2 regions of the Arthrobacter sp. SRS-W-1-2016 genome follow, and region 1 is predicted to be linked to the other one. Evidence: predicted binding sites of a transcription regulator. Region 1 holds the regulator's gene; the other holds the start of a gene.
The links. The regulator LexA, encoded in region 1, represses DNA repair genes until DNA is damaged. The targets are predictions, from matches to a motif close to TCGAACANNTGTTCGA.

Region 1 (4,418 bases):
CGTCAGCATGTGGTCATAGAACGGCACTGAGGTGCTGATGTCCGAGACTCCCGTGCCGTCGAGGTTGATTTCAACCAGGACGGAGGACTCACTGGTGGTGCGTTCCATGCGTGCAGTCCGGGCGGCCGCCGTGCTGGCGCCGTTTTCGCTCATTGATATGTCCTTAGGAGGAAGGTGTGGTGGGGCTTGTCCAAGTCTAGGCCGGTGAGGGAGCCTGGCCGTCCAGCAAGGCTTCGAGCGCCTCAAGGAAGGCCGTGGTCTCCGGCTCCGTGCCTGCCGTCACCCGGAGGTGGCCCGGTATGCCGACGTCGCGGATCAGGACTCCACGCTCCAGCAGGCCTTGCCACAGGGCATGGGGGTTTTCGATTCCGCCGAAGAACACATAGTTCGAATCGGAGGCGGCCGGGGTGAAGCCCATGCGGGTCAACTCGCTGACAATGCGATCGCGCTGGATCTTGATGTCTTCGACGTCGGCCATGAGGGCTTCGCGGTGCCGGAGGGCGGCCAGCGCAGTCGCCTGGGTGATGGCGGAGAGGTGATAGGGAAGGCGGACCAGGCGGATCGCGTCGGCGACCTCGGGGGCAGCGGCCATATAGCCGATGCGTGCACCGGCGAGGGCGAAGGCCTTGCTCATGGTCCGGGAGACGATCAGGCGCTCCCGGCCAGGGAGGAGCGTCAGCGCGCTTGGCGTATTATCGTGGGCGAACTCGTGGTAGGCCTCGTCCACGATCACGACTGTCTGGCTTGCTTCGCCTGCCTCGTACACGGCTTCGACAACATCCAGGCCAAGTCCCGTGCCGGTGGGGTTGTTCGGCGAGCAAAGGAACACGACGTTCGGTTTGAGTTCGCGCACCTGCGCGGCGGCCGAGGCTGCATCGAGTCCGTAGTCATCGCCGCGAACACCCGCAATGTAGGCGGTGTCGGTGCCGCTGGCCAGCAGGGGGTACATGGAGTACGTGGGAGGGAACCCGAGCGCGGACCGTCCGGGGCCACCGAAAACCTGGAGGATCTGCTGTAGCACTTCATTGGAACCGTTGGCCGCCCAGATATTCTCGGCAGCGAGGTCGTGGCCAAGGTATTCCGCCAAGGCCTCGCGCAGTTCAGTGAACTCACGGTCCGGATAGCGGTTCAGTCCGGTCGCGGCTGCCGCCACCGCTTCGGTGATGGCCGCCTGGACATCGGCCGGAACGCCATGCGTATTCTCGTTGACGTTGAGCAAAATCGGGACATCAAGCTGCGGCGCGCCATACGGGCTCAGGCCGCGGAGGTTGGTCCGTAGGGGAAGTCGGTCAAGTCGCTCAAGCTGCTCACTCACCATGACAGTTTAAGGTGCCACGGCGGATGCCCTGAAACTGTGACGGCCCTGCGCCCGTTCAGGCGGGCTGCCACCCGGGACGAAAGTGCCCTCAGGTGGCAGGAATGAACAGTTGCTGGCCCGGTACGATGCGTCCGTCCTGCAGGTTGTTCAGCTGGATAATCTCGGCTACGACATCGCGAGGATCCCGGGAAGGCGCCGCCTTCCCTGCAATCCCCCACAAAGATTCGCCCATTTGAACCGTGACACTCGTGCTGGACGTGGGCTGTAGCTCGGCGGCGGAGTCAGCAGCCTTGGCCGGTGAATTCAGGAATCCCGCCAGGCTGAGCAGCGCTGCAACCACGAGCATTGCCGGGAGGCCGAAGAAGACCATACGGCCCCGGCGTGTCAGGCGAAGCCTGCCCGGTGCCGCACTGCGGCCTGGGGTGTGGGTGATGGTGATTGCGGACATGAGCTGAGCCCTTCTGAACAATGCCGCATTCCGGAATCTCTGGGTGCGGCTGCCAATTCTTGCCTTCAGTCAGTGCGTTGCAAGCCGATTGTTCGTCCATGTCTTCGAACGAACACCCGGATCTCGCAGCACTTTTATAGAACACATATTCGAACCTTGCTAAGACATTTTTAGCACTTATCAACGAACGATGTCGAGACTCGCTAGAACAAATGTTTGATAAACGCCTGTGCCTGCCCTACGTTTGAGTGAAGGAACGAGCACTGAATCAGTGCAACAGGAGGGTCTGACATTTCAGGCCGACAGTCCCGGCAAGCGCCTCAGCGGCGGACGGGCGGAACGGAAGGCGTTGGCAAACATGGCAGCGAAAGCCACTGGCAGCGGGTCGGCCTCATCGCGGAGCCAGCAGCCACAGAAGGCCCCCAAGAGCCTGACCGTCCGCCAGAAGAAAATCCTGGAGACCATCCAGCGTTCAGTGAACGATCATGGCTATCCGCCGTCGATGCGCGAAATCGGGGACACGGTTGGCTTGGCCAGCCTGTCCAGTGTCACGCACCAGTTGTCACAACTTGAGAAGCTCGGCTATCTCCGTCGCGATCCCAAGCGTCCGCGGGCGATGGAAGTCCTCATGCCATTGACCTTGGACGGAGGCTCGGTCATTCCCGGCGTCGAGGCTCCGGCGAAACTCCGGAGCGCGGGCGGCCTGGCCGTCACGGAGCTCGCGAGTGCCAGCGACACGGCCATGGTTCCCCTCGTGGGGCGCATTGCTGCCGGTGGACCCATCCTGGCCGACCAGACCGTTGAAGATGTCCTCCCGCTGCCCCGCCAGCTGGTTGGCCATGGCGAGCTCTTCATGCTGAAGGTCGCCGGTGATTCCATGATCGACGCCGCTATCTGCGATGGCGACTGGGTGGTGGTACGGCGGCAGAACGACGCACTCAACGGCGACATCGTGGCCGCGCTCCTGGACGACGAAGCCACCGTCAAGACCTTCCGTCAGCGCGACGGCCACACATGGCTGCTCCCCCAGAACACGCAGTACGAGCCTATCCTGGGTGACCATGCCACCATCATGGGCAAGGTCGTCTCGGTCCTGCGCTCACTCTAGGACGCGCCCACTCTAGGACGCGCCCGAGCCCGGACGCGCCCGCTTTAAGCGTTGGCCGACTCGGCGTAAAGCCGCTCGAGCGCACCGCGCACCACTGAACGGTCCGTCGTGGGCCAGAAGGGCGGCAAAGCTGCCCGGAGGAAGTTGCCGTAGCGTTCCGTCGAAAGCCGTGAATCCAGTACTGCCACCACGCCTTTGTCCCCCGTTGAGCGGATGAGGCGGCCTGCTCCCTGGGCCAGCCGGATGGCCGCGTGCGTCGCGGACACTGCCATGAAACCGTTGCCCCCGGCCTGCGCGACCGCGCGTGATCGTGCCGTCATCAGGGGATCGTCCGGACGAGGGAACGGGATCCGGTCGATGACGACGAGCCGGCAGGAACCGCCAGGAACGTCGACGCCCTGCCAGAGGGACATGGTGCCGAACAGGCACGTGTCCTCTTCCTCGGCAAACTGCCTGACCAACGCGGCCATGGTCGATTCGCCTTGGCACAGGATGTCCACGTCCAGGCGCGACCGCATCGCGTCCGCGGCGTCCTCCGCTGCACGGCGGGACGAAAAGAGGCACAACGCTCCGCCGTGGGAGGCTTTGATGAGTTCTTCAAGTTCGTCGAGCGCCTCGGGCGAGGTGCCGCGCCCGGGCTTGGGCAGGTGCTTGGCGACGTACAGCATGCCTTGCTTCGGATAGTCAAACGGCGAGCCGACATCCACGCCGGTCCAGCTCGGGGCGCCTTGGCCAGTCAGGCCAAGCCCGCCGGCGGTGGCCTCGAAGGCAGAGCCAATGGCCAAGGTGGCGGAGGTCAGGACCACGGTATGGCCTGCGAAGAGACCTTCCCGGAGGCGTCCGGCAACGCTGAGCGGCGCGATGTTGATGAGCGCCGGCGAATCCTCGTCAGGCGCCGTGTAGCCCTGCTGCGGATCGAAGGTGCTGTTCCGGGACAACCACACGACTTCCCGGTTTTCCCGGGCGGAGAGCAGCCGTTCGCACAACTCAAGGATCAGCATGAGCCGTGAGCGCGCGAGCTGGCGTCCGCCGTCGACCGCGTTGGACGAATCCCCCTTCGAATCGGAAAGCGCCGCACGGCACGCTTCCCGGAGCTGGTCCACGCAATCCAGCTGTTCATCATTGAGCCCGTTGGGCAGGAGGCCGGACGGCGCACCGATGATCGCGAGTTCCAGGCGGTCGGCTGCGGCGTTCAGCGCGTCCACGGTGATGGCTGTATGTTTGCGGGCGCTCGAGGCCGCGGCATGGATCATCGCCACCGACAGCTGTCCGGACACGGCACCGGTCACCCGGTCCTGGAGCTCGTGGGCCTCGTCGACCACTACGACGTCGTACTCGGGCAGCACGGCCAAGCCTTCGAAGGCGCTGACGGCGAGCATCGCATGGTTGGTGACCACGACGTCGGACTCCGCGGCACGGTGGCGGGACAGCTCACTGAAGCACTCCTCCGCCATCGGACACTTCTGCGCGCCGAGGCATTCCATCGACGTGACCGATACTTGGCGCCAGGCCCGGTCTGTCACACCCGGCATGAGTTCGTCGCG
Region 2 (4,418 bases), on a different contig from region 1:
CCCGCCCCAAACGCGCGAGCATGCCCTGTCTGCGATGGGTACAGCCAACTGGGGCGCCCATCGTGAGCAGGGACAGGAGCAGGAAGACTGTGACGCTTGTCCCGAGGGCCCGGCCGAGTTGGCCGACGATAACCTCGGGGTGGGACCGGTCGATGTAGCCCCACCCCGGAAACTTGGCTAGGGGACGGAGTTTCCCAGCTCGCGCAGCGGAGTCTTGGCTGTTTCCCTGGCCCACAGTGCGCCTAGCACTGCAAGGACCGAGGAGGCCGCGACGATCCAGGCGGCGGGACCCCAGTTTGCTGATACCGCGCCGACGAGGGCGGTGCCAAGCAGGGGCGTGAAGCCTGCGCAGACGATGCCGATCTGCAGTCCTATCGCCATGCCGGAGTAGCGGACCTTGACGTTGAAGAGTTCGGCGAACCAGGCGGGGTAGACGGCGTTCGACATGGCGTAGGTGCCCGCGGTGATCAGGGTGCTGGTCAGGAAGATCATCGGGACGTTGCCCGTGGCGATGACCGAGAAATAAGCGAAGATCATCAGGCCGGATCCGAGGACACCGCTGATGAAGATCTTGCGCCGCCCGAACGTGTCCGAAAGACGTGCCATCAAGGGTTGAGTGGCGGCGGCGAGGACGTTGCCGACGATGCTGACCCACAACATCGTCGATGCGGGGACCCCGACGGACACGGCGTAGGCCAGACCGAAGGACTGCATGAAGGTGTTGGTGACGGTTTCGAAGGACATCAGGGCAACCTGGAAGAACTGTGCCGGGTGGGTCGAGAACATTTTGGCAAACGGGAGTTTGACCAGTTCTCCGTGGTCGTGCTTTTCCTCGAAGACCTCGGGTTCTTCCAGTGATCGACGAACCAGGAACGCGACGATCAGGACCAGGATGGAGAGCCAGAACGGGATGCGCCAGCCCCAGGCGAGCCGCTCGGCCTCGCCCATTGCGGCCACCGGCAGGAAGGCCAGGGAAGCCAGGACGATGCCGAAGGAGATGCCGCTGATGGCGAAGCTGGCGAAGAAGCCGCGGCGCCCGGCGGGCGCTTCCTCCATGGTCAGCGCCGAAGCGCCCGCGGTTTCGGCACCGGCGGAAAGTCCCTGCAGGAGGCGCAGCAACACCAAGAGCGCGGGCGCGAAGTAGCCGGCGGAATGGAAGTCGGGCAGCACACCGATGAGGAAGGTGGCGGACCCCATCAGAACCAGGGTGAGGACCAGGGTGCTTTTCCGGCCCAACTTGTCGCCGAGATGGCCGAATACCACCGCACCGAACGGCCGGGCGACGTAGGCAACCCCGAAAGTTGCGAAGGAAGCCAGAAGAGCGATGGTCGGGTCACCGGACGGGAAGAAGATCTTCGAGAAGATCAGCGATGCCGCGGTGGCGTAAATGAAGAAGTCGTAGTACTCCAGCGCCCCGCCAAGGAACCCGGCGAGGGCCGCTTTCCTGGCGCGCTTGAGTCGACGCAGGGCCACATCCGCTGTTGACGGCGTTTCGAGGTTTGTCATTCTGAGGGTCCTTCCGCGTTGAAAGACAAGGATTTAGTGATGGAGAGATTGATCAAATTGTGCGCATTGCGAACAACTGTGCGATATGCGATTATTGAACATGGTAGCGCATGAGTGAGTTGCCTCACAATGGCTACTGCGCATGCCATCTTCACATCAACGGAAAGGCACCAGCGTGGAAACCAGCACGTCCGCGAGACGGTTGTTTCTCATAGGATCCGAGGCTTCAAAGGCCATGTCGCCGGACCTCTGGAATCCGGTTTTGAGGAAAATGACAATCGGCTGGAGCTATGAGGCATGGGATGTGCCTGCCGGAGCCTCCATGGCCGAGGTCCGCGCAAAGCTGCTTGAGACCGATGTCGTGGCCGCCAACGTCACCATGCCCCACAAACAATGGGCGGCCGGTGCCGGCGAGACCGTCACGGATCCGGTCCGGCTCAGTGGCGCGGCAAATCTGCTGGTGCGTCATGAGAAGCAACTCGAAGCGCACAACACGGATATCACGGCGGTCACTGCCCTGCACGGAGATCGGTCCGAACGTCACGCCGTGATGTTCGGAGCTGGAGGCGCTGCGAGGGCAACCCTTGTCGCCTTAAAGGACCGGGTCGATCACGTGAGCATTGCGGACAGGGATTCGGAGGCATCACGCCAGTTGCTCGAACTCGCCGCGCGCCTGGGCATGGACGCCAGTGAGACAACCTGGGACGGGGCCCAACGCCAGGCGCTTCGGGCTTCGCTCATAGTCAACGCCACACCTCTTGGAAAGAACCGGCAGGACGGCCCGGTCTGGGGCATGGCCGGCCTCGCTGACGACGCAATGGTGTACGACTTCGTCTACGCAAAGCACGTCACTGCCAGCATTGCCAGCGCAAAGGAACAGGGACTGCGCTACGCGGACGGGTGGGACCACCTGCGGGAACAGGCAGCGGCGATGGTTCCTGTTCTCGGCTTGCCGCCTCAGACCGGCTTGCTTTTGGAGCGCACGCTCGCAACGATCCACGGCGGAAGCGCCGCCGTCGGGCCTATATAATCGGAGCTGCTGTCCGGCGCCGGTTGCCGTCGGGTCCAGGTACGGGCGCAACGAAGGAAGGGAAGTCCATGTCGGAGAATCCCGCCTATTTTGTGAAGTCGGTCGCCAAAGCCTTTGACGTCCTCCTCGCATTCTCCCTGGAGAATCCCCGGATGACCGTTTCCCAGATCGCGTCACAGGTGGACATCACGAGGGCATCCGCCCGGCGGTTCCTGTTGACCCTTGCGGACTTGGGGTATTTGCGGGCCGACGGCCCCTATTTCGAGCTGGCTCCCCGCTCGCTGGACGTGGGCCAGTCGTTCCTGGCCAACCTGGCGCTGCCCAAGATCGCGGAACCGCACCTCAAATCCCTGGCTGCCGAACTCAACGAAACAACGTCCTTGTGCATCCTCGATGGAACCGATGTCGTTTATGTGGCCTGCGTGCCGTCGCCACGGCTCTTGAGCATCTCCATCACCGTCGGCACGAGATTCCCCGCGTGGGCGACGTCCATGGGGCGGATACTACTGGGAGGCCTCTCCGAAGGGCAATTGGAACACTACTTTGACTCGGTCCAGTTGCAGCGCTTCACTGAGCGATCAGTCGGAAGCCTCGCGGAACTGCGCACCGAGATAGCCCTGAGCCGAACCAAGGGCTGGTCAATGGTCTCGCAGGAACTCGAGGAAGGACTGCGTGGCGTCGCCGTGCCCGTCCGGCGCGGAAACGACATTGTCGCAGCCGTCAACGTATCCCTCCAATCCCACCGGGCCACCACCGACGAAGTCGAAAAGACCGTGGTTCCCCTCCTGCAGGAAGCTGCCTACCAAATCGGCCGGGACTATGGCGGACGCCCCCCGAATCCGGGAATGAAACCAAGCGCTTGCCCGAACCAACCCCGCTGACCAGCCACACCAAGGTAAGCCTCCCGCCATTCCGCGTGCCCGGCAACCCGCTTCCCTTCCCTTCGCCCGCCGTCGCAAGCCGTGAGCAGAGTCGCGTCGACCGGGGGCTGGTCTCCGACGTCCATTCCCATGGGAGTCGCGTTGAGCACCAGATCGCATCCTGCGGGATCCGGACTGCCGGTGCTCACCTGTCCGTTGCCGAAGTCTGCGAGTAGCTCGAGAAGCCCGGCCACGCGCGCCTCGTCGGCATCGTGGATGATTAGTTGGCCAATACCCGCTTCAAGAAGCGCGATAGCGATAGCGCTTCCCGCACCACCAGCGCCGACAAGAAGCGCCCGGGCCCCTGTAATCCGGGCGCCGCGGTCCTGCTGCGCCTTGACGAAGGCGAGCCCGTCCAGCACGTCCCCGCGCCAGGTGCCGTCCGCGTTGCGCCGGATGACACTCACGACCCCAAGCATCCTGGCCCGCGCGGAGCTGGTGGCGCAGTGCTCCAAGGCGGCGAACTTGTGCGGCATCGTGACAAGGATGCCATCCACATTCGGCGTTGCGGTGAGGCCCGCCATCACGACCTCAAGATCTCCCTCCGGCACCTCCATCGGGATACAAATACCGTTATGGCCACGTGCCGCAAAGGTGCGTGTCAGCCACAAGGGAGACTGAACGAACCTCACCGGGTCACCGATGATCGGGTGATGAAGAGTCTTGGTGCCGGCGGTGTGGGAGCGGACATTGTGCGCGGCCCACCGCGTGCGGAATTCGTCGCTGCGCGTCGAAGGGTGTCCGACAAGCGTGCGACTCGAGCCGGGTTCCAGGCTTTGGAAACAGTGGGAACCTGTACGGCCCAGTCCGACGGCAGAGGTGCACCCGTAATGCACACCCCGAATCCAGCCCGGCAGACTCCCCCACCAACCGCACTTAGCGCCCCGACAAGCAGAGGGCAAACGATTCATAAGGGGGCTTTCTAACAGCTCCGCACCCGTGATATAACACGGAAAAGGGAC

Region 2: a site for LexA is predicted at 1,575-1,590, ahead of BMF89_RS01615 (shikimate dehydrogenase). Genes of this name have one in related genera too.

The regions. Positions count from the first base shown of each region.
Region 1 is NZ_MTPV01000014.1:42,689-47,106, forward strand. It holds gene hisB (imidazoleglycerol-phosphate dehydratase HisB) at 1-153, opposite strand, end outside; gene BMF89_RS03345 (histidinol-phosphate transaminase) at 197-1,315, opposite strand; gene BMF89_RS03350 (LysM peptidoglycan-binding domain-containing protein) at 1,407-1,766, opposite strand; gene lexA (transcriptional repressor LexA) at 2,125-2,874, shown strand; gene BMF89_RS03360 (ATP-dependent DNA helicase) at 2,919-4,418, opposite strand, start outside.
Region 2 is NZ_MTPV01000006.1:10,346-14,763, forward strand. It holds gene BMF89_RS01610 (MFS transporter) at 178-1,506, opposite strand; gene BMF89_RS01615 (shikimate dehydrogenase) at 1,649-2,536, shown strand; gene BMF89_RS01620 (IclR family transcriptional regulator C-terminal domain-containing protein) at 2,605-3,417, shown strand; gene BMF89_RS22690 (hypothetical protein) at 3,354-4,418, opposite strand, start outside.